Regions from separate parts of the Cytobacillus sp. FSL W8-0315 genome, predicted to be linked through region 3. Evidence: a T-box and tRNA genes for the amino acid it is inferred to sense, from the RefSeq annotation. Region 3 holds a T-box; the other regions hold tRNA genes.
What was found. The T-box of region 3 lies ahead of thrS (threonine--tRNA ligase). A T-box ahead of a tRNA ligase gene usually reads a tRNA of that ligase, here a tRNA-Thr.
Positions count from the first base shown of each region.

Region 1: it encodes a tRNA-Thr, which carries the amino acid that the T-box ahead of thrS (threonine--tRNA ligase) is inferred to sense. The anticodon was not compared.
Region 2: it encodes a tRNA-Thr, which carries the amino acid that the T-box ahead of thrS (threonine--tRNA ligase) is inferred to sense. The anticodon was not compared.

Region 1 covers NZ_JBBOOC010000001.1:540,442-550,274, forward strand. Annotated here, with positions in the region: gene glmM (phosphoglucosamine mutase) at 1-625, opposite strand, end outside; gene MKY20_RS02930 (CdaR family protein) at 660-1,991, opposite strand; gene cdaA (diadenylate cyclase CdaA) at 1,984-2,811, opposite strand; gene MKY20_RS02940 (anti-sigma factor family protein) at 2,989-3,624, opposite strand; gene sigW (RNA polymerase sigma factor SigW) at 3,642-4,205, opposite strand; gene MKY20_RS02950 (aspartyl-phosphate phosphatase Spo0E family protein) at 4,380-4,538, shown strand; gene rocF (arginase) at 4,580-5,485, opposite strand; tRNA gene MKY20_RS02960 (tRNA-Ala) at 5,701-5,776, opposite strand; tRNA gene MKY20_RS02965 (tRNA-Gly) at 5,784-5,858, opposite strand; tRNA gene MKY20_RS02970 (tRNA-Lys) at 5,927-5,999, opposite strand; tRNA gene MKY20_RS02975 (tRNA-Gln) at 6,154-6,228, opposite strand; tRNA gene MKY20_RS02980 (tRNA-Tyr) at 6,294-6,377, opposite strand; tRNA gene MKY20_RS02985 (tRNA-Thr) at 6,394-6,469, opposite strand; tRNA gene MKY20_RS02990 (tRNA-Val) at 6,475-6,550, opposite strand; tRNA gene MKY20_RS02995 (tRNA-Glu) at 6,555-6,629, opposite strand; tRNA gene MKY20_RS03000 (tRNA-Thr) at 6,657-6,729, opposite strand; tRNA gene MKY20_RS03005 (tRNA-Asn) at 6,765-6,839, opposite strand; rRNA gene rrf (5S ribosomal RNA) at 6,859-6,975, opposite strand; rRNA gene MKY20_RS03015 (23S ribosomal RNA) at 7,228-9,833, opposite strand, start outside.
Region 2 covers NZ_JBBOOC010000001.1:1,531,713-1,541,545, forward strand. Annotated here, with positions in the region: gene MKY20_RS07810 (MgtC/SapB family protein) at 1-69, opposite strand, end outside; gene MKY20_RS07815 (DMT family transporter) at 216-1,130, shown strand; gene MKY20_RS07820 (hypothetical protein) at 1,191-1,370, opposite strand; rRNA gene MKY20_RS07825 (16S ribosomal RNA) at 2,128-3,677, shown strand; rRNA gene MKY20_RS07830 (23S ribosomal RNA) at 3,979-6,914, shown strand; rRNA gene rrf (5S ribosomal RNA) at 7,042-7,158, shown strand; tRNA gene MKY20_RS07840 (tRNA-Val) at 7,168-7,243, shown strand; tRNA gene MKY20_RS07845 (tRNA-Thr) at 7,264-7,339, shown strand; tRNA gene MKY20_RS07850 (tRNA-Lys) at 7,483-7,558, shown strand; tRNA gene MKY20_RS07855 (tRNA-Leu) at 7,574-7,658, shown strand; tRNA gene MKY20_RS07860 (tRNA-Gly) at 7,667-7,741, shown strand; tRNA gene MKY20_RS07865 (tRNA-Leu) at 7,748-7,836, shown strand; tRNA gene MKY20_RS07870 (tRNA-Arg) at 7,852-7,928, shown strand; tRNA gene MKY20_RS07875 (tRNA-Pro) at 7,936-8,012, shown strand; tRNA gene MKY20_RS07880 (tRNA-Ala) at 8,022-8,097, shown strand; tRNA gene MKY20_RS07885 (tRNA-Met) at 8,116-8,192, shown strand; tRNA gene MKY20_RS07890 (tRNA-Ile) at 8,210-8,286, shown strand; tRNA gene MKY20_RS07895 (tRNA-Ser) at 8,300-8,392, shown strand; tRNA gene MKY20_RS07900 (tRNA-Met) at 8,411-8,484, shown strand; tRNA gene MKY20_RS07905 (tRNA-Asp) at 8,488-8,564, shown strand; tRNA gene MKY20_RS07910 (tRNA-Phe) at 8,590-8,665, shown strand; tRNA gene MKY20_RS07915 (tRNA-Gly) at 8,680-8,753, shown strand; tRNA gene MKY20_RS07920 (tRNA-Ile) at 8,758-8,834, shown strand; tRNA gene MKY20_RS07925 (tRNA-Asn) at 8,849-8,923, shown strand; tRNA gene MKY20_RS07930 (tRNA-Ser) at 8,929-9,019, shown strand; tRNA gene MKY20_RS07935 (tRNA-Glu) at 9,024-9,095, shown strand; gene MKY20_RS07940 (hypothetical protein) at 9,183-9,380, opposite strand; gene glgB (1,4-alpha-glucan branching enzyme) at 9,604-9,833, shown strand, end outside.
Region 3 covers NZ_JBBOOC010000001.1:100,407-110,239, forward strand. Annotated here, with positions in the region: gene MKY20_RS00605 (YhgE/Pip domain-containing protein) at 1-272, shown strand, start outside; T-box leader at 340-574, shown strand; T-box leader at 615-848, shown strand; T-box leader at 889-1,121, shown strand; gene thrS (threonine--tRNA ligase) at 1,174-2,373, shown strand; gene MKY20_RS00615 (SRPBCC family protein) at 2,527-3,015, shown strand; gene MKY20_RS00620 (cyclic-phosphate processing receiver domain-containing protein) at 3,181-3,537, shown strand; gene MKY20_RS00625 (M20 family metallopeptidase) at 3,723-4,898, opposite strand; gene MKY20_RS00630 (Zn-dependent hydrolase) at 4,902-6,164, opposite strand; gene MKY20_RS00635 (hypothetical protein) at 6,183-7,391, opposite strand; gene MKY20_RS00640 (GNAT family N-acetyltransferase) at 7,640-8,161, opposite strand; gene MKY20_RS00645 (glycerophosphodiester phosphodiesterase) at 8,269-9,099, opposite strand; gene asnA (aspartate--ammonia ligase) at 9,710-9,833, shown strand, end outside.

The DNA.
Region 1 (9,833 bases), 440 kb from region 3:
CGTTAGGAGATGCTCCCATCATGGAAAGATCAGCATCAAGATCAGCAAATAGATGTGTTGCCAGCGGAGAAGTGGCCCCATGTGCACAATCGAGCGCAATGTGGATGCCTGAGAAATCTTCATCAACCGTCTGCTTTAAGTATTGAAGATACTTCTGTCCGCCTTCAAAATAATCATTTACCTGTCCCAGGCTGCCTCCGACCGGTCTTGGAAGCTGGTCTTCTGCCATATCCATTAATCCCTCAATTTCAGCTTCCTGGTCATCGGACAATTTAAACCCATCCGGGCCAAAGAATTTGATTCCGTTATCTTCAACAGGATTATGGGATGCAGAAATCATTACGCCAGCTTCTGCACCCAGAGCTTTTGTTAAATAAGCGACGCCAGGCGTTGAAATGACACCGAGGCGCATAACTTCTGCTCCAATTGATAAAAGCCCCGCTACCAGTGCGCCTTCGAGCATATGGCCCGAAATACGGGTATCACGGCCGATTAATACTTTCGGACGATCATGGTCCTTCGTTAATACATAACCCCCAAAACGGCCCAGTTTAAAAGCCAGCTCTGGTGTCAATTCACTATTTGCAACTCCTCGTACTCCATCTGTACCGAAATATTTACCCATTTTATAATCGCTCCTTCTAACTTTAAAAACTATATTAAGCTTCTTCTTTTCGCGTAATTGTTATAGTCGCATTACCTGATGCAGGTTTTACATCCACCCCTGAAGGGCCATCGACATTGATTGGCACCTCATGATCACCTTCACCAAGGTCTGACAGGCTCAAATATAGATTAAAATCCTCCGCTTTGAGATCCTGAACCGTGCTGCTTTTTCCGGTAACCGTAATACTTGTCCGTCCGGAAGCTGGATTTCTTAGTACTGCTTCATATTCTTCAGCTAAGCCGGCTAAATTGATGGAAAGGCTTGAAAAGGTTTTGGTTTCCTCTTGTTCCTGTGCCTGTGTTTCTTCAGCAGGCTCTTCGGTGTTTTCCTCTTCTCTATCAGCATTCTCTGCATTCTCTGCATTCTCCTCAGTACTAACGTCAATAGACGCCTTCACTGTCTTAGGGTCCACTGCAGAAATGCCATCCGGGATAATAACCGGCAAGGTGAGCACGGTATCTTTTTCAATCTTGCTGACATCCACCTCTACCCTGACACTTTCAGTCTCATTTAATATTTCTTCCCGGCCCGTTATGGAAGCCTCGTTAACATCGAGTTCAATCGAATTAATGGTAACACCATCTTGAGGGTCCCCCTTCCGGACGATCGTAACGGGAACCGTCTTGCTTAACTGCTTAACCGGCACTGTTACTTGAATTACTTGGGGTTCCACAATAACATCAAGCTTATTCATCTCACGGTCCAATACCCTGACAGTTGCTTCATCAGTGATTGTCTCGGTTATTGGTCCCTTTACATCCAAGGTTGCTTTAACAAAGCTGATCCGCTCAATCACTTCTTTTGCTCCTGTGATTTTTACCGTCTTTGGTTCCGCAGATGCCGCATCGGCTGAATACCCCTCACCAAGCAGGCCATTATTAAATTCTGCATCCACTTTAAACTCCTGGGTCACTTTTTCGTGGACTGTCACATCAGCATATTGCGGATTGATCGTCACATCAAGTTTATCTGAGATATCGCGGATCTTAATTTCCACTCTTTGAGAGCCGATTTCTGCATTTGTCAAATCTACATATACTTCAAAGTTCTGCAGTTTTTTAGCTTGCTCCAGATGGCTTTTTGGCCCTTCTATACTTAAGTCCACTGTTTCCGGAATACCGGTAACGACCAGATTTTCCGTATCATAATAGCTTTTCACCGGGACATCTTCAACAATGCCTGAATCCTGCTGGCCAGGAACGTTTATATCCTTTAATTCCTTATCTGCATCATAAACAGAGTCAAATAGAAAAAGTGCCAGAATCAACGCAACAATTTTCATGAACCAGCGGGTATCTACCAATTTATCAATTAACTTATCCATTCTTTTTCCCCCTCCAGTTCCAAAGACCTGAAGAAGTCTGCTTTATTTTCTGTTGAACAAGCAATTCACTTGAAAGCATATCTTTAAAAGCTTCAGCTTTTAAATCACGGTGCAGCTCACCGTTTTTGGTTAGGGAAACACTTCCTGTTTCCTCCGAAACGATAATGGTAATACTGTCGGTTACTTCACTTATACCTAAAGCAGCCCTATGTCTGGTGCCGAGCTCTTTTGAGATGAATGGGCTTTCTGACAGAGGCAGATAACACGCTGCTGCTGCCACACAATTCTTTTGAATGATAACGGCTCCGTCATGCAGCGGTGTATTCGGTATAAATATATTAATCAGGAGCTCAGATGAAATTTTAGAATCCAGCTGAATACCGGTTTCAATATAATCGTTCAGCCCTGTTTCCCTCTCAACTGAAATAAGCGCCCCAATGCGGCGTTTAGCCATATAATCCACAGCCTTAGCAATGGATTCGACCAGTTTCTCCTGATTTTCCTCCTCCTGATTAGCTGTCCTTGAGAAGAATCTCCCTCTCCCCAATTGCTCCAATGCTCTTCGCAGCTCCGGCTGGAAAATGATAATGATGGCCAGAAATCCCCAAAGAAGCACTTGTTCCATCATCCAACCTAATGTTTGCAGGTGGAACTTGTCGCTTGCTACTTTGACCAGGATAATGACAAAAATCCCTTTTAGCAATTGGACAGCCTTTGTTCCTTTTACAATCATTATCAGTTTATAGATGACATACCAGACAAGGAGAATGTCTATTGTATTAGCCAACAATTTCAAAATAGAGAAATCTGCAAACGACATTATCCTTCCTCCAAATATATATTTCAAAAGCAATACATGCTTAAAGTTCCTTTATGTAACTTTCATATTATATCATATTTGACGCTAATTCCAATTTTGAGACAACAGACACTACCTGGAAAAATAAGTACACTAAGAATCCCTGCATTAAAGCAGGGATTCTTACTATGGTTATGTCTATTTCTCTTTATCTGTTTCTCCGCTTTCAAATACATTTACAGCATCCTTGGCTGCCTTTTTGATGTGGTACCACAGCCATTCGAAAATGGCATCAACCTCTTCGATTTCTCCGGTAACATTACCGGCTGAAGCCATATATTGCTGGCCATTGATGACCGTAACATTTCCGTCTATTTCGCCCTGGATTTCCAAGTCTCCGTTCTTAACTACTACATCGCCTTTTACCACTTCGCCTTCTGGTACAATCACCTTATCGTTCTCCACCACAAGGTTTGGCTGTTTGGAAACTGATAGTTGGTGATCCTGGTCCCAGGATGATACGACGCTTCCCATCATCAGAACAAGAAAGAGGGATGCAGCAGTTAAAAGCGGATGATGCCTGAACCAGCGCTGGACCCCGACTTTCCGCTTTTCTTTGGGCAATTTCGCCATAACGTTTGCCGTGAAATTTTCAGGTGCCTGTATATGTGAAGTGCTTTGGACTAAAGCGATCGTCTTCTTTAATTCATGGAAATGAATTTGGCATTCCTCACAGTTCTGCAGATGGGCCCTTAATTCCTTCTCATGTTCGGCTGAGATCTCTTCATCTAGGTACTCATGCATATAAACAACCATTTCTGCTGGACATTTCAAAGTTCTCACCCTCTTTTTTAAACGTATCTTAATTGATTCCTAAGTGCTTCCCTGCCCCGGTGAATCCTGGTTTTAACCGTTCCCAGAGGAAGATCGAGCGTTTCACTGATCTCGTTCAGCGATAATTCTTCAATATATTTTAGAACAATAACCGAACGGTATTTTTCCGGAAGCTTCGATATTTCCCTTTGGATTGTTTCCTGCAGTTCCAGACTTTCTACATCTTCCTCCGGCAGCCTCGCATCTGAAGCAATTTGAGAATACATGTTCAGTCCATCCGTTCCTGCGACCTCTGCATCCAGATAATAATCAGGCTTCTTTTTTCTGATTCTGTCTATACAAAGGTTAGTGGCAATCCGATAGAGCCACGTGGAAAATTTCAAGTCAATATTAAAGCTGGCAATGTTTATATAGGCTCTTAAGAAAGCCTCCTGAGCGATATCCTCTGCCTCATGCCTGTTTCCCAGCATTCTGTAGCAAATCTGAAAAACTTTATCTTTGTATATTTCAACAACTTCAGCATAAGCATCCTGGTCGCCTTTTAATACTTGCTTTATCCTCTTCTTTACGATTGTCTCCATTTTTTTACCTCCGCTCCAGTGCGGCTAATCGATAATACGAATCGATAGCGGAAAAGGTTTCATTTTAATTAAAAAACATTCAATTTCTATATTAGCAAATTTTTACTTATTCTGGTTTATTTTTTTCCTTTTAGGGTATAAAAGTACTAAATTAATCGAAAAGGGTTGATTACGGTGTGTGTTAAGGAATTATTGAGAGATATTGAGGAATGCCGGTCAAGAATGATCCAGTTAACAGCTTCCGCTTCTTTTACAGACCACTCGGTAGTTGATACGAGCACAAAACTCGATCAGCTTCTAAATAAATATTATACACTCACAGCAAAAAAATGAGCAGAACTTGTTTACGTTCTGCTCATTTTTAATTCAATTATTTATAGAAGCTTCTCGCCAAATAGTGAACCCATAAGCGCGACCGCCACAGTAGCTGTTTTGTTTTTGTCATCCAGGATTGGGTTAACCTCTACAAACTCAGCCGATGTAATGATCTGCGATTCTGCAAGCATCTCCATGGCCAAGTGGCTTTCACGGTAGCTGATGCCTCCAATAACCGGAGTTCCAACACCAGGGGCATCATGCGGATCCAGCCCATCTAAATCCAGAGACAGATGAACACCATCTGTATTTCTTTCTTTTAAATATGTAATAGACTCCTCCATAACCTTTGTCATCCCAAGCCGGTCAATTTCGTGCATGGTGTATACTTTAATGCCTTTTTCCTTAATAAGCTCCCGCTCTCCTTCATCCAAAGATCTTGCCCCAATAATGACAATATTCTCTGGCTTAACCTTTGGAGCATATCCCCCTACATTGGTTAAAAGCGGGTGGCCAATTCCCAGGCTTACCGCAAGAGGCATGCCATGTATGTTCCCTGAAGGTGATGTTTCAGCTGTATTTAAATCCCCGTGGGCATCATACCAGATTACCCCAAGATTTTTGTAGTGCTTCGAAACACCGGCCAATGTTCCAATTGCGATGCTGTGATCCCCGCCCAGTACTAATGGAAAAGAACCACTTTCTATTGCTTTATCAACTTCTTCGCCCAGTTTTTCTGTTTTTTCAGCAATAAGGTCCAAGTTTCTAAGATTTGATTTTGGATCGATTTGAACTTCCGGACGGCCGATGGCAATATCGCCCTGGTCATGGATTTCTTCGAATAAACACTTTAATCGCTCATTCACACCGGCATATCGGATCGCACTTGGCCCCATGTCCACACCGCGTCTCATCTGGCCAAGATCCATTGGCATTCCAATTATCGATAATTTCTGTCTTTTCATAGTAAAGTCCTCCCTTTCCCTTCATACTCATATTTTAACCGCTTTCAAACACATGACTCAACTCGACAAAATCGTGTATATATATGCGGCTGCCGGAAAAAGAAGCTTCTAAAAATACCATAGTAACTTTCTAAGTTTTGCCACTTATTGTTTTGTGAAATAAAATAAAAAATCCCTAAACCATGCTGGTTTAAGGAATGTCGTATTATGTATGATGGTGGAGCCTAGCGGGATCGAACCGCTGACCTCCTGCGTGCAAAGCAGGCGCTCTCCCAGCTGAGCTAAGGCCCCATTTATTTGGAGCGGAAGACGGGATTCGAACCCGCGACCCCCACCTTGGCAAGGTGATGTTCTACCACTGAACTACTTCCGCAAACATATTTATATTCACAAGTAAGACCTTCAGGACTCGATTCCCAAGGTCTGTGTTTTTCTATAAAGTGAGCCATGAAGGACTCGAACCTTCGACCCTCTGATTAAAAGTCAGATGCTCTACCGACTGAGCTAATGGCTCGAAATATAATTCTGATGCCTAAACTTCATTTGCAGATGTGCTTCAAAGCCCTGCGGTCTTTGTCGCAGATTTTAAAAGCTTGCCATTCAGGATGTAACGCTTCGATGCTGCAATCTTTTAAAATCCTCTACCGACTGAGCTAATGGCTCAAAAATGGCTGGGCTAGCAGGATTCGAACCTGCGAGTGACGGAGTCAAAGTCCGGTGCCTTACCGCTTGGCTATAGCCCAATAATTACAAAATAAAAAGGACATTCATAGCTTGTCCAGTTTTTTGTGTTTTTATTAAAAATAAATGGTGGAGGGGGGCAGATTCGAACTGCCGAACCCGAAGGAGCGGATTTACAGTCCGCCGCGTTTAGCCACTTCGCTACCCCTCCATCTATAAAAAAAAGATGGTGCCGGCGAGAGGACTTGAACCCCCAACCTACTGATTACAAGTCAGTTGCTCTACCAATTGAGCTACACCGGCAAATATGGTGGAGGATGACGGGATCGAACCGCCGACCCTCTGCTTGTAAGGCAGATGCTCTCCCAGCTGAGCTAATCCTCCATTATGGTGACCCCTACGGGATTCGAACCCGTGTTACCGCCGTGAAAGGGCGGTGTCTTAACCGCTTGACCAAGGGGCCTAGTACTCTAGTTGTCTACATTAAAAGAGCTTCCAACCGGGCTCGAACCGGTGACCTCTTCCTTACCATGGAAGTGCTCTACCTGCTGAGCTATGGAAGCAACAGCTCATAATTCCCAAAAGGGCTTTATGGAAATGGCTCCGCAGGCAGGATTCGAACCTGCGACCGTTCGGTTAACAGCCGAATGCTCTACCACTGAGCTACTGCGGAAAAGTGGTATTTGTAAACAGCCCGGCAGCGTCCTACTCTCACAAGGGGACAGCCCCTAACTACCATCGGCGCTGAGAAGCTTAACTTCCGTGTTCGGTATGGGAACGGGTGTGACCTTCTCGCCATCGCCACCAGACTATTTTCAAAAGACAAGTATGATTATACTTTCTTTTAATGTTTTTTTCAAGAGGAAATTTCATTTTTTCGTTCCCTCAAAACTAGATAATGTATGAAGAAGCATTTGCCGAGTATTCACCAATGACTTGTCTAGCTTCGGCTCCTAACCTCTCGGCCGTTTCGATCCGTCCCTCCAAATCCCAAAACCAGGATTTGAATGGCCGGCTCTCCAACGTCTCTCAAAGTTGAACAGTCGCCTCCGCTTTTCGTTTTGGTTAAGTCCTCGATCGATTAGTATCAGTCAGCTCCACATGTCGCCACGCTTCCACCTCTGACCTATCAACCTGATCATCTTTCAGGGATCTTACTAGCTTGACGCTATGGGAAATCTCATCTCGAGGGGGGCTTCATGCTTAGATGCTTTCAGCACTTATCCCTTCCGCACATAGCTACCCAGCGATGCCTTTGGCAAGACAACTGGTACACCAGCGGTGCGTCCATCCCGGTCCTCTCGTACTAAGGACAGCTCCTCTCAAATTTCCTGCGCCCACGACGGATAGGGACCGAACTGTCTCACGACGTTCTGAACCCAGCTCGCGTACCGCTTTAATGGGCGAACAGCCCAACCCTTGGGACCGACTACAGCCCCAGGATGCGATGAGCCGACATCGAGGTGCCAAACCTCCCCGTCGATGTGGACTCTTGGGGGAGATAAGCCTGTTATCCCCGGGGTAGCTTTTATCCGTTGAGCGATGGCCCTTCCATGCGGAACCACCGGATCACTAAGCCCGACTTTCGTCCCTGCTCGACTTGTAGGTCTCGCAGTCAAGCTCCCTTGTGCCTTTACACTCTGCGAATGATTTCCAACCATTCTGAGGGAACCTTTGGGCGCCTCCGTTACTTTTTAGGAGGCGACCGCCCCAGTCAAACTGCCCACCTGACACTGTCTCCCGCCCCGATAAGGGGCGCGGGTTAGAATTTCAATACAGCCAGGGTAGTATCCCACCGACGCCTCCACCGAAGCTGGCGCTCCGGCTTCTCAGGCTCCTACCTATCCTGTACAAGCTGTACCAAAATTCAATATCAGGCTACAGTAAAGCTCCACGGGGTCTTTCCGTCCTGTCGCGGGTAACCTGCATCTTCACAGGTACTATAATTTCACCGAGTCTCTCGTTGAGACAGTGCCCAGATCGTTACGCCTTTCGTGCGGGTCGGAACTTACCCGACAAGGAATTTCGCTACCTTAGGACCGTTATAGTTACGGCCGCCGTTTACTGGGGCTTCGATTCAAAGCTTCGCTTGCGCTAACCTCTCCTCTTAACCTTCCAGCACCGGGCAGGCGTCAGCCCCTATACTTCGCCTTGCGGCTTCGCAGAGACCTGTGTTTTTGCTAAACAGTCGCCTGGGCCTATTCACTGCGGCTCATCAGGGCTATTCACCCTAATGAGCACCCCTTCTCCCGAAGTTACGGGGTCATTTTGCCGAGTTCCTTAACGAGAGTTCTCTCGCTCACCTTAGGATTCTCTCCTCGCCTACCTGTGTCGGTTTGCGGTACGGGCACCTTTTCCCTCGCTAGAGGCTTTTCTTGGCAGTGTGGAATCAGGAACTTCGGTACTAAATTTCCCTCGCCGTCACAGCTCAGCCTGTGTGGTAACGGGATTTGCCTCGTTACCGGCCTAACTGCTTGGACACGCTAATCCAGCAGCGTGCTTACCCTATCCTCCTGCGTCCCCCCATTGCTCAAACGGTAAAGAGGTGGTACAGGAATATCAACCTGTTGTCCATCGCCTACGCTTTTCAGCCTCGGCTTAGGTCCCGACTAACCCTGAGCGGACGAGCCTTCCTCAGGAAACCTTAGGCATTCGGTGGATGGGATTCTCACCCATCTTTCGCTACTCATACCGGCATTCTCACTTCTAAGCGCTCCACCAGTCCTTGCGGTCTGGCTTCAACGCCCTTAGAACGCTCTCCTACCACTGACATCGTAAGATGTCAATCCACAGCTTCGGTGATACGTTTAGCCCCGGTACATTTTCGGCGCGGAGTCACTCGACCAGTGAGCTATTACGCACTCTTTAAATGGTGGCTGCTTCTAAGCCAACATCCTGGTTGTCTAAGCAACTCCACATCCTTTTCCACTTAACGTATACTTTGGGACCTTAGCTGGTGGTCTGGGCTGTTTCCCTCTTGACTACGGATCTTATCACTCGCAGTCTGACTCCCATGGATAAGTCTTTGGCATTCGGAGTTTGTCTGAATTCGGTAACCCGATGGGGGCCCCTAGTCCAAACAGTGCTCTACCTCCAAGACTCTTACTACATGAGGCTAGCCCTAAAGCTATTTCGGAGAGAACCAGCTATCTCCAAGTTCGATTGGAATTTCTCCGCTACCCACACCTCATCCCCGCACTTTTCAACGTGCGTGGGTTCGGGCCTCCATCCAGTGTTACCTGGACTTCACCCTGGACATGGGTAGATCACCTGGTTTCGGGTCTACGACCACATACTCATTCGCCCTATTCAGACTCGCTTTCGCTGCGGCTCCGTCTCATCAACTTAACCTCGCATGTAATCGTAACTCGCCGGTTCATTCTACAAAAGGCACGCTATCACCCATTAACGGGCTCTAACTACTTGTAGGCACACGGTTTCAGGATCTCTTTCACTCCCCTTCCGGGGTGCTTTTCACCTTTCCCTCACGGTACTGGTTCACTATCGGTCACTAGGGAGTATTTAGCCTTGGGAGATGGTCCTCCCTGCTTCCGACGGGATTTCTCGTGTCCCGCCGTACTCAGGATCCACTCTGGAGGGAACGAAGTTTCAACTACAGGGCTTTTACCTTCTCTGGCCGGCCTTTCCAGACCTGTTCATTTACCTC
Region 2 (9,833 bases), 1.4 Mb from region 3:
GCCGATAACAAGACCAAGCACTGCTGAAATCCCCAGTTTCATTAATATTTCTATCTCTAAACTGCTCATAATATCTCCCGCTTTTTTAAGTATTATATATCCAAAATATGATCTTTAAAATCCTGCTATAATAAAACCGTAGTAAAAGTTTGAATATACGTTGTAAAATGAAATATACCCTAATTATTAGGAAACAGAAACAAGGAGTATTAAAAATGTCAGATAAAAAAATAAATCCCTATGTTGCCCTGGCAATTGGTGTCATTTCTGTCTCAACCTCAGCCATATTGGTGAAGGTATCCAGCGCTCCATCGGGAGTCATTGCGTTTTACAGGTTATTATTTTCTGTCCTATTCATGCTGCCTGTATTTCTTATAAAGTATGTTCCGGAACTTCGTCTTATTACACGGCGGGATTGGATCTATTCCATCATTGCCGGTGTGTTTCTCGCCTTTCATTTTATTCTTTGGTTTGAGTCACTGAACTACACCTCTGTAGCCAGTTCTACAGTCCTTGTAACACTGCAGCCCTTATTTGCATTTGCAGGCACGTATTTCTTTTTTAAAGAAAAGTTTACCTGGAAAGCAATATTAAGCGGGCTTCTCGCAATTGTGGGCAGTATTATTATCAGCTGGGGAGATTTTCAAATCAGCGGGACTGCTTTGTTCGGGGATATACTTGCAATCATTGCCTGCGCCCTGGTAACAGCCTACTTAATGTTTGGGCAAACAGTCAGAAAAAGGATGTCACTCGTTACCTATACTTTTGTTGTCTACAGTATAAGTACTGTTACATTGTTATTCTACGTGTTAATGGTTAATGAACCTTTAATCCCATATGGAACCAGTGACTGGGTATATTTTATATTGCTGGCTCTAATTCCAACCCTGCTTGGACACACATTATTTAATTGGTCACTTAAATGGCTAAGCACCTCAACTATTTCTATGGCCATCTTATTTGAGCCGGTAGGTGCTGCAATTCTAGCTTATTATTTGCTTCATGAGTCGATTATATGGACACAAGTTCTTGGTGGAACAGTGGTAATTGGAGGAATAACTATCTTCTTATTAGATGAGAGAAGGATTCGGATGAAAGAATTGAAGAAAAAAACAACGATTTCCGGATAAGTAGATAATCTATCTATAGTTATATAAGAGAAAAATCTCCCTGGGAATGGGGAGATTTTTTTATTTGAATACATAGGTCAGAGCAGAAAAAATAAATGCGGCTGTAACTGAAAAGATGAAGGTGCCACCATAAACCTCTTCATCTGAATTTGCAATTTTAATGCCCTCTGCATAGGCATAAGCAAATAAAAATATGGCCATGATTACTGATAGATATAGTGCTGCGGTTTCCAGTGTCATTCACACCTTCCGTATAGAGTAGAGTTAATAGATTTTATGAAAAATAACCAAAACTATTACTATTTCTTTGTATTGATATTTTGTTAAAACTTGATTTCTCATCCTTTTGACGGCTAATCAGTAAAATATGTATTAATTTAATTATTGTTATAAGAAGCTTATAAAAGTGTGGAAAAGTGAACAAGATTATCCACATGCTGTGAGTAACTTTGTTGACAACTGTATTAATAAGTGTTTTGCAGTGGATAAGTTTGTGGGTATTTGAGATGGAGGTTTCGAGAATTATGTTACTGATATAATGAATTTTCAAAAGATCAGGTGAAATGCGTATAAATCTGATGTTAAGAAAATGCACACTTTATAAGATCTGGCTGCAGAACAATTAAAATAAAATCAGTTTCGTAAAGGTACCGTCTTTTAATTTGATCCCAAAAAGGCAATCGATAGAGAAGAGATATATAATTAATATGCACTGAAAATATAAAGATAAACATTTTTAAAAATTATATTGCAAACATTTAATAAGTCGTGGTATATTAATTCTTGTCCTCAACAAGGCAAGTTAAACTGCGAAAAAACATTTTAAAAAGCTGTTGACTTGTTGATGGATAACATGTTATATTGATAAAGTCGCTTCCGGGCGACGAGGTAAAATATAGCAAAGAGAAATTGATCTTTGAAAACTGAACGAACAAAAACGTCAACGTTAATTCTTTAGTCTTTTTTGAAAAGACAACTTATGAGCTTAATCAACTCTTATATGGAGAGTTTGATCCTGGCTCAGGACGAACGCTGGCGGCGTGCCTAATACATGCAAGTCGAGCGGACAGATGGGAGCTTGCTCCCTGAAGTCAGCGGCGGACGGGTGAGTAACACGTGGGCAACCTGCCTGTAAGACTGGGATAACTCCGGGAAACCGGGGCTAATACCGGATAATTCTTTCCCTCACATGAGGGAAAGCTGAAAGATGGTTTCGGCTATCACTTACAGATGGGCCCGCGGCGCATTAGCTAGTTGGTGAGGTAACGGCTCACCAAGGCAACGATGCGTAGCCGACCTGAGAGGGTGATCGGCCACACTGGGACTGAGACACGGCCCAGACTCCTACGGGAGGCAGCAGTAGGGAATCTTCCGCAATGGACGAAAGTCTGACGGAGCAACGCCGCGTGAGTGATGAAGGTTTTCGGATCGTAAAACTCTGTTGTTAGGGAAGAACAAGTACCGGAGTAACTGCCGGTACCTTGACGGTACCTAACCAGAAAGCCACGGCTAACTACGTGCCAGCAGCCGCGGTAATACGTAGGTGGCAAGCGTTGTCCGGAATTATTGGGCGTAAAGCGCGCGCAGGCGGTTCCTTAAGTCTGATGTGAAAGCCCCCGGCTCAACCGGGGAGGGTCATTGGAAACTGGGGAACTTGAGTGCAGAAGAGAAGAGTGGAATTCCACGTGTAGCGGTGAAATGCGTAGAGATGTGGAGGAACACCAGTGGCGAAGGCGACTCTTTGGTCTGTAACTGACGCTGAGGCGCGAAAGCGTGGGGAGCAAACAGGATTAGATACCCTGGTAGTCCACGCCGTAAACGATGAGTGCTAAGTGTTAGAGGGTTTCCGCCCTTTAGTGCTGCAGCAAACGCATTAAGCACTCCGCCTGGGGAGTACGGCCGCAAGGCTGAAACTCAAAGGAATTGACGGGGGCCCGCACAAGCGGTGGAGCATGTGGTTTAATTCGAAGCAACGCGAAGAACCTTACCAGGTCTTGACATCTCCTGACAACCCTAGAGATAGGGCGTTCCCCTTCGGGGGACAGGATGACAGGTGGTGCATGGTTGTCGTCAGCTCGTGTCGTGAGATGTTGGGTTAAGTCCCGCAACGAGCGCAACCCTTGATCTTAGTTGCCAGCATTCAGTTGGGCACTCTAAGGTGACTGCCGGTGACAAACCGGAGGAAGGTGGGGATGACGTCAAATCATCATGCCCCTTATGACCTGGGCTACACACGTGCTACAATGGATGGTACAAAGGGCTGCGAGACCGCGAGGTTAAGCGAATCCCATAAAACCATTCTCAGTTCGGATTGCAGGCTGCAACTCGCCTGCATGAAGCCGGAATCGCTAGTAATCGCGGATCAGCATGCCGCGGTGAATACGTTCCCGGGCCTTGTACACACCGCCCGTCACACCACGAGAGTTTGTAACACCCGAAGTCGGTGGGGTAACCTTTTGGAGCCAGCCGCCTAAGGTGGGACAGATGATTGGGGTGAAGTCGTAACAAGGTAGCCGTATCGGAAGGTGCGGCTGGATCACCTCCTTTCTAAGGATATTTACATGAAACGTGACGCGTTTTGTTCGTTCAGTTTTGAGAGTTCAATCTCTCAATGAAAGATTCGTTCTTTGAAAACTAGATAATGTTAATGAAGAAGCAATAACCGAGTGATCGCCATCTTAGTTTTTTTCTCTTATTTTGAAAATAAGTAAGAGCACAAACCATGAGGACGATGAGCGGCAAGGAGATCAAGGAAGCGACCGAGTGAGCACCGGAGCGTACTTCAGTACGTGAGGAGCGGAGCGAGAGAGCTGACGCAGAGATCCGCAGTCGATCAGCGGCCGAAGTAGGTTAAGTTAGAAAGGGCGCACGGTGAATGCCTTGGCACTAGGAGCCGATGAAGGACGGTACTAACACCGATATGCTTCGGGGAGCTGTAAGTAAGCTTTGATCCGGAGATTTCCGAATGGGGAAACCCCCTATCCGTAATGGGATAGGATCTTTACCTGAATACATAGGGTATAGAAGGCAGACCCGGGGAACTGAAACATCTAAGTACCCGGAGGAAGAGAAAGCAAACGCGATTCCCTGAGTAGCGGCGAGCGAAACGGGATTAGCCCAAACCAAGAGGCTTGCCTCTTGGGGTTGTAGGACACTCTACACGGAGTTACAAAGGAACGAGGTAAATGAACAGGTCTGGAAAGGCCGGCCAGAGAAGGTAAAAGCCCTGTAGTTGAAACTTCGTTCCCTCCAGAGTGGATCCTGAGTACGGCGGGACACGAGAAATCCCGTCGGAAGCAGGGAGGACCATCTCCCAAGGCTAAATACTCCCTAGTGACCGATAGTGAACCAGTACCGTGAGGGAAAGGTGAAAAGCACCCCGGAAGGGGAGTGAAAGAGATCCTGAAACCGTGTGCCTACAAGTAGTTAGAGCCCGTTAATGGGTGATAGCGTGCCTTTTGTAGAATGAACCGGCGAGTTACGATTACATGCGAGGTTAAGTTGATGAGACGGAGCCGCAGCGAAAGCGAGTCTGAATAGGGCGAATGAGTATGTGGTCGTAGACCCGAAACCAGGTGATCTACCCATGTCCAGGGTGAAGTCCAGGTAACACTGGATGGAGGCCCGAACCCACGCACGTTGAAAAGTGCGGGGATGAGGTGTGGGTAGCGGAGAAATTCCAATCGAACTTGGAGATAGCTGGTTCTCTCCGAAATAGCTTTAGGGCTAGCCTCATGTAGTAAGAGTCTTGGAGGTAGAGCACTGTTTGGACTAGGGGCCCCCATCGGGTTACCGAATTCAGACAAACTCCGAATGCCAAAGACTTATCCATGGGAGTCAGACTGCGAGTGATAAGATCCGTAGTCAAGAGGGAAACAGCCCAGACCACCAGCTAAGGTCCCAAAGTATACGTTAAGTGGAAAAGGATGTGGAGTTGCTTAGACAACCAGGATGTTGGCTTAGAAGCAGCCACCATTTAAAGAGTGCGTAATAGCTCACTGGTCGAGTGACTCCGCGCCGAAAATGTACCGGGGCTAAACGTATCACCGAAGCTGTGGATTGACATCTTACGATGTCAGTGGTAGGAGAGCGTTCTAAGGGCGTTGAAGCGGGATCGCAAGGACCCGTGGAGCGCTTAGAAGTGAGAATGCCGGTATGAGTAGCGAAAGATGGGTGAGAATCCCATCCACCGAATGCCTAAGGTTTCCTGAGGAAGGCTCGTCCGCTCAGGGTTAGTCGGGACCTAAGCCGAGGCTGAAAAGCGTAGGCGATGGACAACAGGTTGATATTCCTGTACCACCTCTTTACCGTTTGAGCAATGGGGGGACGCAGGAGGATAGGGTAAGCACGCTGCTGGATTAGCGTGTCCAAGCAGTTAGGCCGGTAACGAGGCAAATCCCGTTACCACATAGGCTGAGCTGTGACGGCGAGGGAAATTTAGTACCGAAGTTCCTGATTCCACACTGCCAAGAAAAGCCTCTAGCGAGGGAAAAGGTGCCCGTACCGCAAACCGACACAGGTAGGCGAGGAGAGAATCCTAAGGTGAGCGAGAGAACTCTCGTTAAGGAACTCGGCAAAATGACCCCGTAACTTCGGGAGAAGGGGTGCTCATTAGGGTGAATAGCCCTGATGAGCCGCAGTGAATAGGCCCAGGCGACTGTTTAGCAAAAACACAGGTCTCTGCGAAGCCGCAAGGCGAAGTATAGGGGCTGACGCCTGCCCGGTGCTGGAAGGTTAAGAGGAGAGGTTAGCGCAAGCGAAGCTTTGAATCGAAGCCCCAGTAAACGGCGGCCGTAACTATAACGGTCCTAAGGTAGCGAAATTCCTTGTCGGGTAAGTTCCGACCCGCACGAAAGGCGTAACGATCTGGGCACTGTCTCAACGAGAGACTCGGTGAAATTATAGTACCTGTGAAGATGCAGGTTACCCGCGACAGGACGGAAAGACCCCGTGGAGCTTTACTGTAGCCTGATATTGAATTTTGGTACAGCTTGTACAGGATAGGTAGGAGCCTGAGAAGCCGGAGCGCCAGCTTCGGTGGAGGCGTCGGTGGGATACTACCCTGGCTGTATTGAAATTCTAACCCGCGCCCCTTATCGGGGCGGGAGACAGTGTCAGGTGGGCAGTTTGACTGGGGCGGTCGCCTCCTAAAAAGTAACGGAGGCGCCCAAAGGTTCCCTCAGAATGGTTGGAAATCATTCGCAGAGTGTAAAGGCACAAGGGAGCTTGACTGCGAGACCTACAAGTCGAGCAGGGACGAAAGTCGGGCTTAGTGATCCGGTGGTTCCGCATGGAAGGGCCATCGCTCAACGGATAAAAGCTACCCCGGGGATAACAGGCTTATCTCCCCCAAGAGTCCACATCGACGGGGAGGTTTGGCACCTCGATGTCGGCTCATCGCATCCTGGGGCTGTAGTCGGTCCCAAGGGTTGGGCTGTTCGCCCATTAAAGCGGTACGCGAGCTGGGTTCAGAACGTCGTGAGACAGTTCGGTCCCTATCCGTCGTGGGCGCAGGAAATTTGAGAGGAGCTGTCCTTAGTACGAGAGGACCGGGATGGACGCACCGCTGGTGTACCAGTTGTCTTGCCAAAGGCATCGCTGGGTAGCTATGTGCGGAAGGGATAAGTGCTGAAAGCATCTAAGCATGAAGCCCCCCTCGAGATGAGATTTCCCATAGCGTCAAGCTAGTAAGATCCCTGAAAGATGATCAGGTTGATAGGTCAGAGGTGGAAGCGTGGCGACATGTGGAGCTGACTGATACTAATCGATCGAGGACTTAACCAAGTCATTGGTGAATACTCGGCAAATGCTTCTTCATGCATTATCTAGTTTTGAGAGAATGAAAAATATGAAATTTTCTCTTGAAAAATCCTAAAAAGACGGTATAATAAAACTTGTCTTTGGAAAATAGTCTGGTGGCGATAGCGAGAAGGTCACACCCGTTCCCATACCGAACACGGAAGTTAAGCTTCTCAGCGCCGATGGTAGTTAGGGGCTGTCCCCTTGTGAGAGTAGGACGCTGCCGGGCGTTAATAATGGAGGATTAGCTCAGCTGGGAGAGCATCTGCCTTACAAGCAGAGGGTCGGCGGTTCGATCCCGTCATCCTCCACCATTAATTTAAATGTACAAGCTGCCGGTGTAGCTCAATTGGTAGAGCAACTGACTTGTAATCAGTAGGTTGGGGGTTCAAGTCCTCTCGCCGGCACCATTTCAACGAGCCATTAGCTCAGTCGGTAGAGCAGATTGCAGCATCAGTGAATTTCTACATCCGAATAGCAATCTGTGACAAAGCGTTTAGCTTTGGAACATCTGACTGCACATAACAGGCTTTAGGTAGTCTCATAAAATTATGAGCCATTAGCTCAGTCGGTAGAGCATCTGACTTTTAATCAGAGGGTCGAAGGTTCGAGTCCTTCATGGCTCACCATTTTAATTTCATATTGCGGGTGTGGCGGAATTGGCAGACGCACCAGACTTAGGATCTGGCGCCGCAAGGCGTGGGGGTTCGACTCCCTTCACCCGCACCATTCTTTATGCGGAAGTAGTTCAGTGGTAGAACATCACCTTGCCAAGGTGGGGGTCGCGGGTTCGAATCCCGTCTTCCGCTCCATTTATTGCCGGGGTGGCGGAACTGGCAGACGCACAGGACTTAAAATCCTGCGGTAGGTGACTACCGTACCGGTTCGATTCCGGTCCTCGGCACCAGTAGAATTTAACATTGCGCCCGTAGCTCAATTGGATAGAGCGTTTGACTACGGATCAAAAGGTTAGGGGTTCGACTCCTCTCGGGCGCGCCATTATATACGGGGAGTAGCTCAGCTTGGTAGAGCACTTGGTTTGGGACCAAGGGGTCGCAGGTTCGAATCCTGTCTTCCCGACCATTTATTATTGGGGCCTTAGCTCAGCTGGGAGAGCGCCTGCTTTGCACGCAGGAGGTCAGCGGTTCGATCCCGCTAGGCTCCACCATAAATATTTTAACACTTCGGCGGTGTAGCTCAGCTGGCTAGAGCGTACGGTTCATACCCGTGAGGTCGGGGGTTCGATCCCCTCCGCCGCTACCATTTAATTCATCGATGCTGGACCTTTAGCTCAGCTGGTTAGAGCAGACGGCTCATAACCGTCCGGTCGTAGGTTCGAGTCCTACAAGGTCCACCACTTTCATTTCTACGGAGGAATACCCAAGTCCGGCTGAAGGGATCGGTCTTGAAAACCGACAGGCGGGTCAAACCGCGCAGGGGTTCGAATCCCCTTTCCTCCTCCATATATTTAATAATATTATCGCGGGGTGGAGCAGTCCGGTAGCTCGTCGGGCTCATAACCCGAAGGTCGCAGGTTCAAATCCTGCCCCCGCAATCTGGTCCGGTAGTTCAGTTGGTTAGAATGCCTGCCTGTCACGCAGGAGGTCGCGGGTTCGAGTCCCGTCCGGACCGCCATTTTTACAAAAAATAAATAATATATGGCTCAGTAGCTCAGTCGGTAGAGCAAAGGACTGAAAATCCTTGTGTCGGCGGTTCGATTCCGTCCTGAGCCACCATTTTAGAACCTTATGCGGGTGTAGTTTAGTGGTAAAACCTCAGCCTTCCAAGCTGATGATGAGGGTTCGATTCCCTTCACCCGCTCCAAAATGGGCCTATAGCTCAGCTGGTTAGAGCGCACGCCTGATAAGCGTGAGGTCGATGGTTCGAGTCCATTTAGGCCCACCATTTTATATTATTGTTCCGCAGTAGCTCAGTGGTAGAGCATTCGGCTGTTAACCGAACGGTCGTAGGTTCGAATCCTACCTGCGGAGCCATATATGGGGAAGTACTCAAGTGGCTGAAGAGGCGCCCCTGCTAAGGGTGTAGGTCGGGTAACCGGCGCGAGGGTTCAAATCCCTCCTTCTCCGCCATATTGGCCCCTTGGTCAAGCGGTTAAGACACCGCCCTTTCACGGCGGTAACACGGGTTCGAATCCCGTAGGGGTCATACAAAAAAGCTGTCAACAATTTGTTGGCAGCTTTTTTGTTGTCTTTTCTGTTCCAGCCTGCCCTCGGTTAGTTGCTTCTCTGTTTTTTAATCAAACCTCTCTTCTTCCTTGCTTAATTTATTGCCTGGATTATTCAAATCGATTTCAGAAGATATTCCCGTATAGGGACCTCTAAACATATCCCCTGTGGCCATAATCTTTCCATCCGGTGCTTCAAATATCGGAATTCTTATTTCATCTTTTGATGCCTCGTTTAATAAAAATTCCTCTTCTTTATTGCTCAAAATATTATTCTCCTTTCATTTTTTGCTTGCATACTTTGTTTTATTTTGTCTAAGTTTACCGGAGATTATGTCGAAGACTGTTAAATTGGGCAGAATGCTATCGGTTTTTAACGGGATTTGAATGTTGTTGTCATAAAATTAAAAAAACTTTTACAAGGATTTTTCTCACGTCTCACGAATATAACAGGAAAGTCAAAAGAAACGACACTGGGTGGGGAGAAGGATGGTAGTGGATACTTTGGTTCCAACCGATTACCAGCTGCATTTGTTCCATGAAGGGACATATTATGAGAGTCACCAGTTATTTGGTGCACATGTAGTTTCAAATGGCGGAGAAGTGATTACCCGTTTTTGCGTATGGGCACCGAACGCTGAAATTATCAGATTAGTCGGTGATTTTAATGATTGGAATGGAGAAGGCTATACCTTACATAGAGTGAATAATGAAGGTGT
Region 3 (9,833 bases):
TTCAGATTGCAGGTGCTGGCGGAACCTATCCGACCGCCTTGCTTCCTGAATTTTTCCAAACCATCCACCCCTTCCTGCCCTTCTCTTATGCCATTGATTTAATGAGAGAAGCTGTTGGAGGCATTGTTTGGGAAAGAGTTTACAGAGACCTTCTGGTCCTGACGCTATTCGGTTTCATTGCACTATTAATTGGAACCTTCCTGAAAGAGCCATTAAGCAGAAAAACAAAAGCGCTAATGAAAAAATCAAAGGAATCGGGGTTGTTTCATTAGGATTTAAAAGTTTTATTAACCCTCTTGACCTTTTCCAAAATGTGTAATAAAATCAGTAAAAATATAAATATGAGCTATGATAAGGATACGAATCTTTCTTTGTTTTCTTTCCAGAGATCAGGGCCATTTGGCTGCAAGCCCTGAAGAAAAGGGAATGATTTACCGCCTTGGAGCTATTATGGGGAATTGATCTATACCAGAGTATCCATAATCGGGGAATCCGTTATCTTTTTGAGCATAAAGCAGTCTTTCGGCATGCTTTATGGAATTAGGGTGGAACCACGGCCGCACTCGTCCCTTTTGCTGGGATGAGTGCGGCTTTTTATTTTAATTAAAACTATATAATTAGCGTTGATAAGGACATGAATCATTCTTTATTTTCTTTCCAGAGATCAGGGTCACCGGCTGCAAGCCCTGAAGAAAAGGGAATGATTTACCGCCTTGGAGCTATTATGGGGAAATGATCTATATCAGAGTATCCATAATCGGGGAATCCGTTATCTTTTTGAGCATAAAGCAGTCTTTCGGCATGCTTTATGGAATTAGGGTGGAACCACGGCCGCACTCGTCCCTTTTGCTGGGATGAGTGCGGCTTTTTATTTTAATTAAAACTATATAATTAGCGTTGATAAGGACATGAATCATTCTTTATTTTCTTTCCAGAGATCAGGGTCACCGGCTGCAAGCCCTGAAGAAAAGGGAATGATTTACCGCCTTGGAGCTATTATGGGGAAATGATCTATATCAGAGTATCCATAATCGGGGAATCCGTTATCTTTTTGAGCATAAAACAGTCTTTCGATTGCTTTATGGAATTAGGGTGGCACCACGACCACACTCGTCCCTATGTTTGGGAGGAGTGTGGTCTTTTTTTTATAACTAAAAATCAGGAGGAATTGAAATGGAAGCAGAAAAAATAAATCATAGAAAGTTAGGTCAAGAGCTGGAGCTTTTCACATCCATGGAGGAAGCCCCAGGAATGCCTTTTTTCCTGCCAAATGGAATGGTGATGCGAAATGAACTTGAAAGTTATTGGAGACGAAAACACCAGCGGGCAGGCTATCAGGAAATTAAGACACCGATTATGATGAAACAGGAACTTTGGGAACAATCCGGCCATTGGAATCATTATCATGAAAATATGTATTTCTCAAATGTGGATGAGCAAAATTATGCGATAAAGCCCATGAACTGCCCGGGTGCGATATTGGTTTTCAATAGCAAACGGAGAAGCTACCGGGAATTGCCTATCCGCTATGCGGAGCTGGGATTAGTCCACAGACACGAACTCTCGGGTTCTTTGAATGGACTGTTAAGAGTCCGGTCGTTCACTCAAGATGACGCCCATTTATTTGTGATGGCTGATCAGATTGAGGCCGAGATTGATAAAATACTTGTCCTAATTGATGAGTTCTACTCCCATTTCGGTTTTGACTATAAAGTTGAACTTTCAACACGCCCGGAGGAATACATGGGATCACAAGAAATGTGGGAACGTGCTGAAGGAGCTTTGGAATCTGTTTTGAAAAACAAAGGAGTAAACTATCAGATTAATCCTGGTGATGGGGCGTTTTACGGGCCGAAAATTGACTTTCATATATTGGATTCGCTCGGCAGAAGCTGGCAATGCGGTACTGTCCAGCTGGATTTTCAAATGCCGCAAAAGTTTAATTGTGCATATGTTGGTGAAGATAACAAACTTCACCTTCCCATTATGATTCACAGGGCAATTTTTGGTTCAGTTGAACGTTTCATGGCTATTCTAATTGAACATTTTGCAGGCGATTTCCCACTGTGGCTGTCACCCGTTCAAGCAAAGATCATTCCAATCTCTGACTCGCATGCTGAATATGCAGACTATGTGAAATCACAATTGGAAGAAGCAGGCATCCGTGCTGAAGCCGACTTTAGAACAGAGAAAATGGGACTCAAGATCAGGGAAGCCGCAAAACAGAAAGTTCCCTACATGCTGGTGATTGGTGATAAAGAAATGGAGCAGCAATCCCTGTCACTGAGAAAACGTAAAGAGGGAAATATCGGTGTGATGAGCATTGAGGAAGTAATTGAGCGGTTTATTAATGAAACAAACGGCGGCAGATAAATCTTTCAAGCTCAGAAGGAATTTATTCCTTTTGGGCTTTCCTCTTTTACAAATAATCTATCTCTCCGAATTTTCTCCAGTTAACAATATCTTAATTTTCAAAATAATGTTATTATTTAAATGTAATAATTTTACACTTAGGGGAGGATTATTTTGAAAACCACTGCAATTGAGAAAGCCATTATTAATGAGACAACAATCAATTCACCACTCAATCTGGTATGGCTCGCTTGGACAATCTCTGATAGGGTATCTGAATGGTTTGCACCTGAAGCGAAAGTAGAAGCTAAGGAAGGCGGAGCTTATGAGCTTTATTTTATTCCCGGAAATAGTACGGGCATGAATACGAAGGGATGTAAAATTACTAAGCTTATTACTGAAAATGAGCTTGAGTTCACATGGAAAGGCCCAGACCAATTTGAGGATTTAATGAATAATGAGGATGAATTAACAACTGTTCATGTAAGTTTCCAGGCAATCCATGAAAATTCATCAAAGGTGATTGTTGAACATAGAGGATTTAAGAATCATGAAGATTGGATTGAAGCAATAAACTGGCATCAAATGGCCTGGTCAGGTGTACTGGACAGTTTAAAATCAGCTCTTGAAAAGGGCGAAGGAAACCTCTGCTGCCAGCCTTGAAAGCAAATACCTGCGGACACTCTTTTTTAAAACCGCAGCCAATTTTCTTCCAATTAATCCCTCTTCGGTATCTTTACTTACATATGTATGTTACAATGAAAGGTGAATCAAACCCTTAGGGTCAACTTGACTTTTCTTAGTCACCCCTTCGAAAGGGGGATAAAATTGGAGAAAATAAGCGTATTCCTGGATGATTATCGGAAAGCGCCTGATGGTCATGTATTAGTTGAGACCATTGATGAGTGTATCCATTTGCTTCAGACCTTTGAAATTGACCACTTGTCTTTAGACCATGATTTAGTAAGTAAATCGAGAAATGGTCTTATGCTCGTTCATTTAATGGTTCAAAAACAGTTATTTGCGGATCGCATAACTGTTCACTCTGCCAATTCCGCAGGCGGGAAAGCTATGTATCATTATTTAAAACAAGCACAGCAGGATTTTGAAATGCCCACTGATATTAAAGTAATCTTAAGGCCACTGCCCCTAAACTTCATTCCGCCAAATCATCTGCAAAAATAGTAGAATTCACCATACCTATTCCCCTTGATCACAGGATATATATATGTCACCAGTATATGGGAAGCAGAGTTTATTAACTGCTTCCTTTTTTCATGACTTTAAAAATGATATGAATAACTGGAACCAGGCAAAAATAAATCCGCTTCTCCATATAGAGGAGCGGATTTAGCTTTAAGATTTTACTCCTATACGTTCAAATATGCCCAGGCATATTGTGCATATAGCTCTGCGCCTGTCGATAAGGCGTCTTCGTCAATATTGAATTTGCCGTGGTGATGAGCCCATTCGGTGTCTTTCTCTGGATTGCCGCTGCCGACTAGGGCGAAGCTGCCAGGTGCTTTGTCCAGGTAAAAACTGAAATCCTCCGCCCCCATTGTTGGATTTTCATTATATAGAAAATCTTCCCCGAAAGCTTCAGAAGCAACTTTTTGCACAAGGTTTGCACTGTATTCCTCATTAATTACCGCTTGGGAACCCCGAATGTATTCCACTTTTGCACCAGCACCATAGATCGATGCCGTCTTCTCAGCATAATTCTCAAGCTGTTTTTCAATATGATCCCTTGTTTCAGGATCGAAGCAGCGGACTGTTCCCTCGATGACTGCATTTTCAGCGATGATGTTAAACCTTGTGCCCACCATCATTTTTCCAATGGTGAGTACGGCAGGCTGCTGGGCATCAATGGTTCTGGACACAACACTCTGGACATTCATGACAAAGGATGAGGCCACTATAGCAGCATCAATGCAGTCATGCGGCATCGCCCCGTGCCCGCCTTTTCCTTTGAATGTCACCTTGAATATATCAGCTGATGCGAAGGATGGCCCAGGTGTACAGGACACTTTATGCGTCGGCATTTGCGACCAGATGTGGATGCCAAAGACATTGTCCACACCTTCCATCGCTCCCTGTTCCACCATCATCTTCGCCCCTTCCGCTACTTCTTCGGCTGGCTGGAACAGCAGGCGGACATTCCCCGGCAATTCTTCTTTTATCTCATTTAATGCCTTGGCGGCAATCAGCAGCATCGCGGTATGGGCATCATGTCCGCATGCATGCATTTTTCCATTTTCCAGGGAGGCATAAGGCAGATCCTTATTCAATTCCTCCACCTGCAGCGCATCCATGTCTCCCCTTAAAGCTACCGTCTTTCCGGGCTTCCCGCCTGCTATTTCAGCAATAACACCTGTTGGTTCCGTTCTTTTAAAGGGAATGCCCAGTCTATCAAGGTACTCACAAATAAATTGGGTGGTTTTAAACTCCTCCCATGACACCTCTGGTTCACGATGCAATTTTCTTCGCAGCTTCGTTAATTCATCACTATATGCTCCAATTAATTCTTTTAGCCCATTATGAATCATCTCTTACTCCGCCTCCGTTAACTCTATTGCTGCCTCAAACAGGATTTGAACAGCTTCGGCAATATGCCTGGAATCCGACCATTCTTCCGGACAATGGCTCAGGCCATTTTTACTTGGAATAAACAGCATCCCAGTACTTGTGTAATCAGCGAAAACCATTGCATCGTGCCCGGCGCCGCTATTCATGGGGCATGAAGTGAAACCCAGTTCACTGCTTTTCTTCTTTAACAGACTCACAATCTCTTTATTCATCTCTTTTGGCTGAATATATAAAAGCTGTTCAACCGTTATTTCTACTCCGCTATCACGATAGATCTCTGCTAATTCTTTCACTTTTTGAATAACATTCTGGACATGTTCTTCCTTGCCGGAGCGAATGTCTACAGAAAAGACCGTTTGATCCGGAATTACATTGGCTCCATTTGGATAGACCTGCAATTGCCCAGTGGTTACTACCGTTCCTTCTCCTTCAGCCGCCGCCAACTCGGGAAATTGGGCTATCATCCCGGCGGCCGCAACCAGCGCATCAGACCGCCTGTCCATTGGAGTGGTCCCGGCATGCCCGGCCTGTCCTTTTACGGTTACTTCCAATTGCGTTAAGCCGACAATCGCTTCGACTACCCCTATTGGGATATTCTTTTCTTCTAAGATAGGTCCCTGTTCAATGTGCAATTCCAGATAAGCCTTTACTGACTGCTGGTCTCTTGTTTTCGGAAGAGACGGATCGAGCCCGATTTTCTTCATGGCTTCAACGGTCGTAATGCCATCGTTATCCTTCAATGATTTAAAGTCTTCCTCAGCCAGCAAACCGACCATTCCGCGTGAACCCATTAAGCCGCCGCCAAATCTGGAGCCTTCCTCTTCGATAAGGGCGATAACCTCCAGAGGATATTTTGGCGTTAATCCGTTCTCAGTGAAAAGTGCAGCGACTTCAAGTCCTGCTACAACTCCGGCAGGCCCATCATAGGATCCCCCATTCGGGACGGAATCAAAGTGAGAACCGATTAGAACACTTGGTGCATCTTTTAGGGACCCTTCAAGCTTTCCAAAGATATTGCCCAATCCATCTTCACGGACAGCCAAGCCCGCTTCCTTCATTTTCCCCTTAATATACTGCCGTGCAAGAAAATCCTCCTGACTATACGTCAGCCGGGTTGTTCCTTTGCCTGGAGTCGCTGTATAAGTGCTTAATGTGTCAATATGGTTTTCGATTCGCCCCTGTACTTTTTCCAGATTCACATTTTTCCCTGTTTGAACTTCACTCATTTCGATCCAATCCCTTTCTTATAATAGTCCGACAAAAATTCCGGCTAATACCACCGACACAATCGTCACCGTGATGAATCCCCCGACAAGCATAGGCGGAAGCATGTTGCTGGTCAGCATTTCCCTCTCTTTTTCATCTTCTGTCAATGATTTAATCACTTCATTTGTAATAATGTAGTCAGCCGGGAAACCATATAGTGCCGTCAGCGAAACCGCGAAAGCCATTTCCTTGCTCACCTTTAAAATTTTCCCTGCGATGAATGAGAAGATATACATTCCTATTACGCCTAGAATAATGCTTCCTGCCAGCGGATAAATAATCTCAAGCATCATCCCGGGTGTAGCCTGCTTTAAGCCGTCAAAAATAAAGAGCATCAGGGCCATGATCGCAAAGCCAAAACCATTTGCTTTCTGCAGTACCTGCTTCTCAAGAAAGCCAATACTTGTGGCAATAACCCCGAACAATAGACAAAGTACAAATGGACTGACACTCGCAACTGGAGCCAGCAGTGTTGATGTCAGATAAGCAAGGTAGGATACTGCCGCCAATCTTAAAAATTTGAAGAAATCTGTATTATATTTCTCCGGCATATTTCTAAAAAGCTTAAGCTCAGGTTTTGGAGCTGCCTCTGCTGCTGCAGCCGTCTCTTCACTCGCCATGCCCTGTGTCTTATAAGCAAGCTTTCCGCTTCGGTACTGCTGTAAAAGCCGCTTTCCTTCTTTTTTCAGGACAATGGAGGTGAGCGGATATCCAGCAAATCCCTGCATAACATAAATCACGATTGCAAAGACAGATAAAGAAGCCAGTCCCGCTTCTTTCGCTCCTTCGGACATAATCAGGGCAGATACAACGCCTCCAACCAATGGCGGAATGGCGACAACCACCGTTTTAAATCCAAAGATAAAGGTACCGATTCCAAGTAATATCGCGATAATTCCCAAAATCCCTGACAAAGCAATCACAATCGTCTTCCACTGATTTTTCAATTCCTGAATCGATAGCAAAGTCCCCATATTGGTAATCAATAAGTACATCATCATCGTAGCCACAACCGGCGGAACTCCTGCCAAAGCTACGATGTCCTGCGGAAAAAAAGTCCAATAGCCGGCAAGGAACAGTACGGCACAGACGAAAATGGACGGCACCCATGCCTTCGTGCGAACCGCAACCAAATCTCCAATAAATAAAATAAACAAAAGAATTACTAACGCTAACAGCTGTGACATAAACCCTTCCCCCCTCTATGTTGAATACCTATTCATTCGTGTTGCGAAAAATATATATTGTTAGAATAATAATACAATTATACTTTTCAGTCAATTTAAATTATTGAAAATTTTATGTAAGCGATGTCATTCCAGTTTTTGTATGGAGCTTAATTCTTTATATAGTTTGGTAAAATAATATTATTATTTTATAAGTTCATGAGAGCTGGAGAAAAATAAAAACTCGTCAATATGACGAGTTTTCTGGATTAGAATTTAATTAATACATCCCCAATGTTATTCCATTCATATATAAGAAGATTCAATTCAGCACCTGCAATAGTAATCTTTTCTGTTTTATATAATTCTGCACCATAATACTCATAGAAATGGCGGGTTTTATTATCTTCAAGTACCTCAACAAAAATTCTATTAAAGCCAAGTTCTTCAAATTGCAGGAAAACCTTCCTTAATAGCCTCTTGCCAACTCCCTTACCTTGATATTCCTCTAGGAGGTAAATGGCAGTTAAGTCACCGGATTCCGGAACATGATTACTTTCTCTCTTGCCGCAATCAGCAAATCCGATGATTTTACCATTGCTATTTTCCGCAACAAATACATAATTTCCCTTTTTTATAATATTTTCATTCCATAATTCCGTACGCCTGTCATAGGATAGCTTCTTCAAAAATTCATCAGGAATGATATTTTTATAGGTTGTTCTCCAGCTATCAACATGTACCTTCGCAATACCCTTTGAATCAGCTAAAACAGCTTTTCTTATGTTCATGAGCTTCACCTCTGAAAAAGGATAAGGTTTATATTCCATAGAAACACAAATAATCCCTTTCCCAATTCAGCAAAAAAAAGGAGCAGCAGCTGCTCCCTTTCCTGATATTAGTTTCTAGGATCAACATAATCCGGATAATCGGTAATAATGGCGTCAACATCCATTTCGAACAGGAAGTCGGCGGCATCCTGGCTGCGCACTGTCCATGATCCAATTTGCATGCCAAGAGAGTGAACCTGATTCACTAATTCTTTTGTGACAATTCCATAGCTTGGATTAAACCAATCTGCATAGGCTGAAAATTCCTGTAAAGCTTCCGCTGTAGTATCCGCACGATTAGATGTCAGTACACCAATGGGAACATTAGGCAGAAGCTGATCCATTGTTTTCATGGATTCAAAGTTAAAAGATTGGATAATGATTTTTTCATTTTGCGGTTTATCAAGATTTCGTTCTTTTATTTTATCCGCCACTTGTTCTTCAATGCCAGGGTAAAGCTCTGGAGCCTTCAATTCTATTAATATTCCAACCTTACCATGGTAGCGATCCAGAATCTCTTCAAATGTCGGGATTGGTTCCCCGGCAAATTGTTCCCCTTTCCAGCTGCCGGCATCGAGACTTCTTAAATAGTCAAACGTTAAATCCCCCACTTTTCCGGTTCCATCTGTTGTACGATCCACAGATGTATCGTGAATTACCACTAATTCGCCATCCTTGCTTCTTTGAACATCAATTTCGATATAATCAGCTTTCATGTCTACAGCCAGATCAAAGCCGGCTACTGTATTCTCCGGTGCATACCCTGTGGCACCGCGATGCGCTATATTATCCACTTGTTTCCTTTCTCCTGTTGTCGGTTCTGCTGCGAACGCCTGGCTGATTGGGCTGAACAGCAGTGACAAAGCCACCCCTGTACCAATTAATAATTTTTTGTTCATGCTCTCCATCTCCTATCTAAATATGTATTCAACCATATTCTAAAAAAGAGATGTTGATCTAGTGTGTTGATGTCTTTATAGATAAATAAAGATAGTATGAAAAAAAACCAGCCTTTCTCCCTAGTTTTTTTTACAATTACACTTATACAATTTAGTGAAAATGCTTTATCAGTCAATTTTACCTGTATCCAGGAAATAGTATTTGATGTTTGGGGATGGTTGAAAACCAGCATGGCTATTATCAGCATCCAATGTTTAATACACAGCAAACTGCAAAAATGGAAAACATTTCTTCCAGAAAAGGAACGACGTGCATCATACATTATCCATATACAGGGCAGCCTGCAATATAGTCAAGGCGGAGGGGAAATGTCCTCCACTCACTTTTTGCTGCTTATTCCCCATAAAAATTAACAGTAACGATTCGAAAAAGAATACATAACATAATTTAGTTTTTAATATTAAATGGTTAAGACTCATCCATTCATAAAAATAGCCTGAAAATTATCAGTTAGGGTTTCAGTCTTGTTTTCCAAAAAATTTGGAGGTGATTAAAATACCTAAGACATTAGTCATTCCAAGAGGTGGATACAAACCTATACTTAATGTAATGAATACAGAAATTGCTGTTAATGAATTAAAAAAGCATTTTGAAGCCAGGCTTTCAGAGAACTTAAACCTGATAAAGGTATCACCACCTTTATTAGTAAGTGAAGGCAATGGAATAAACGATA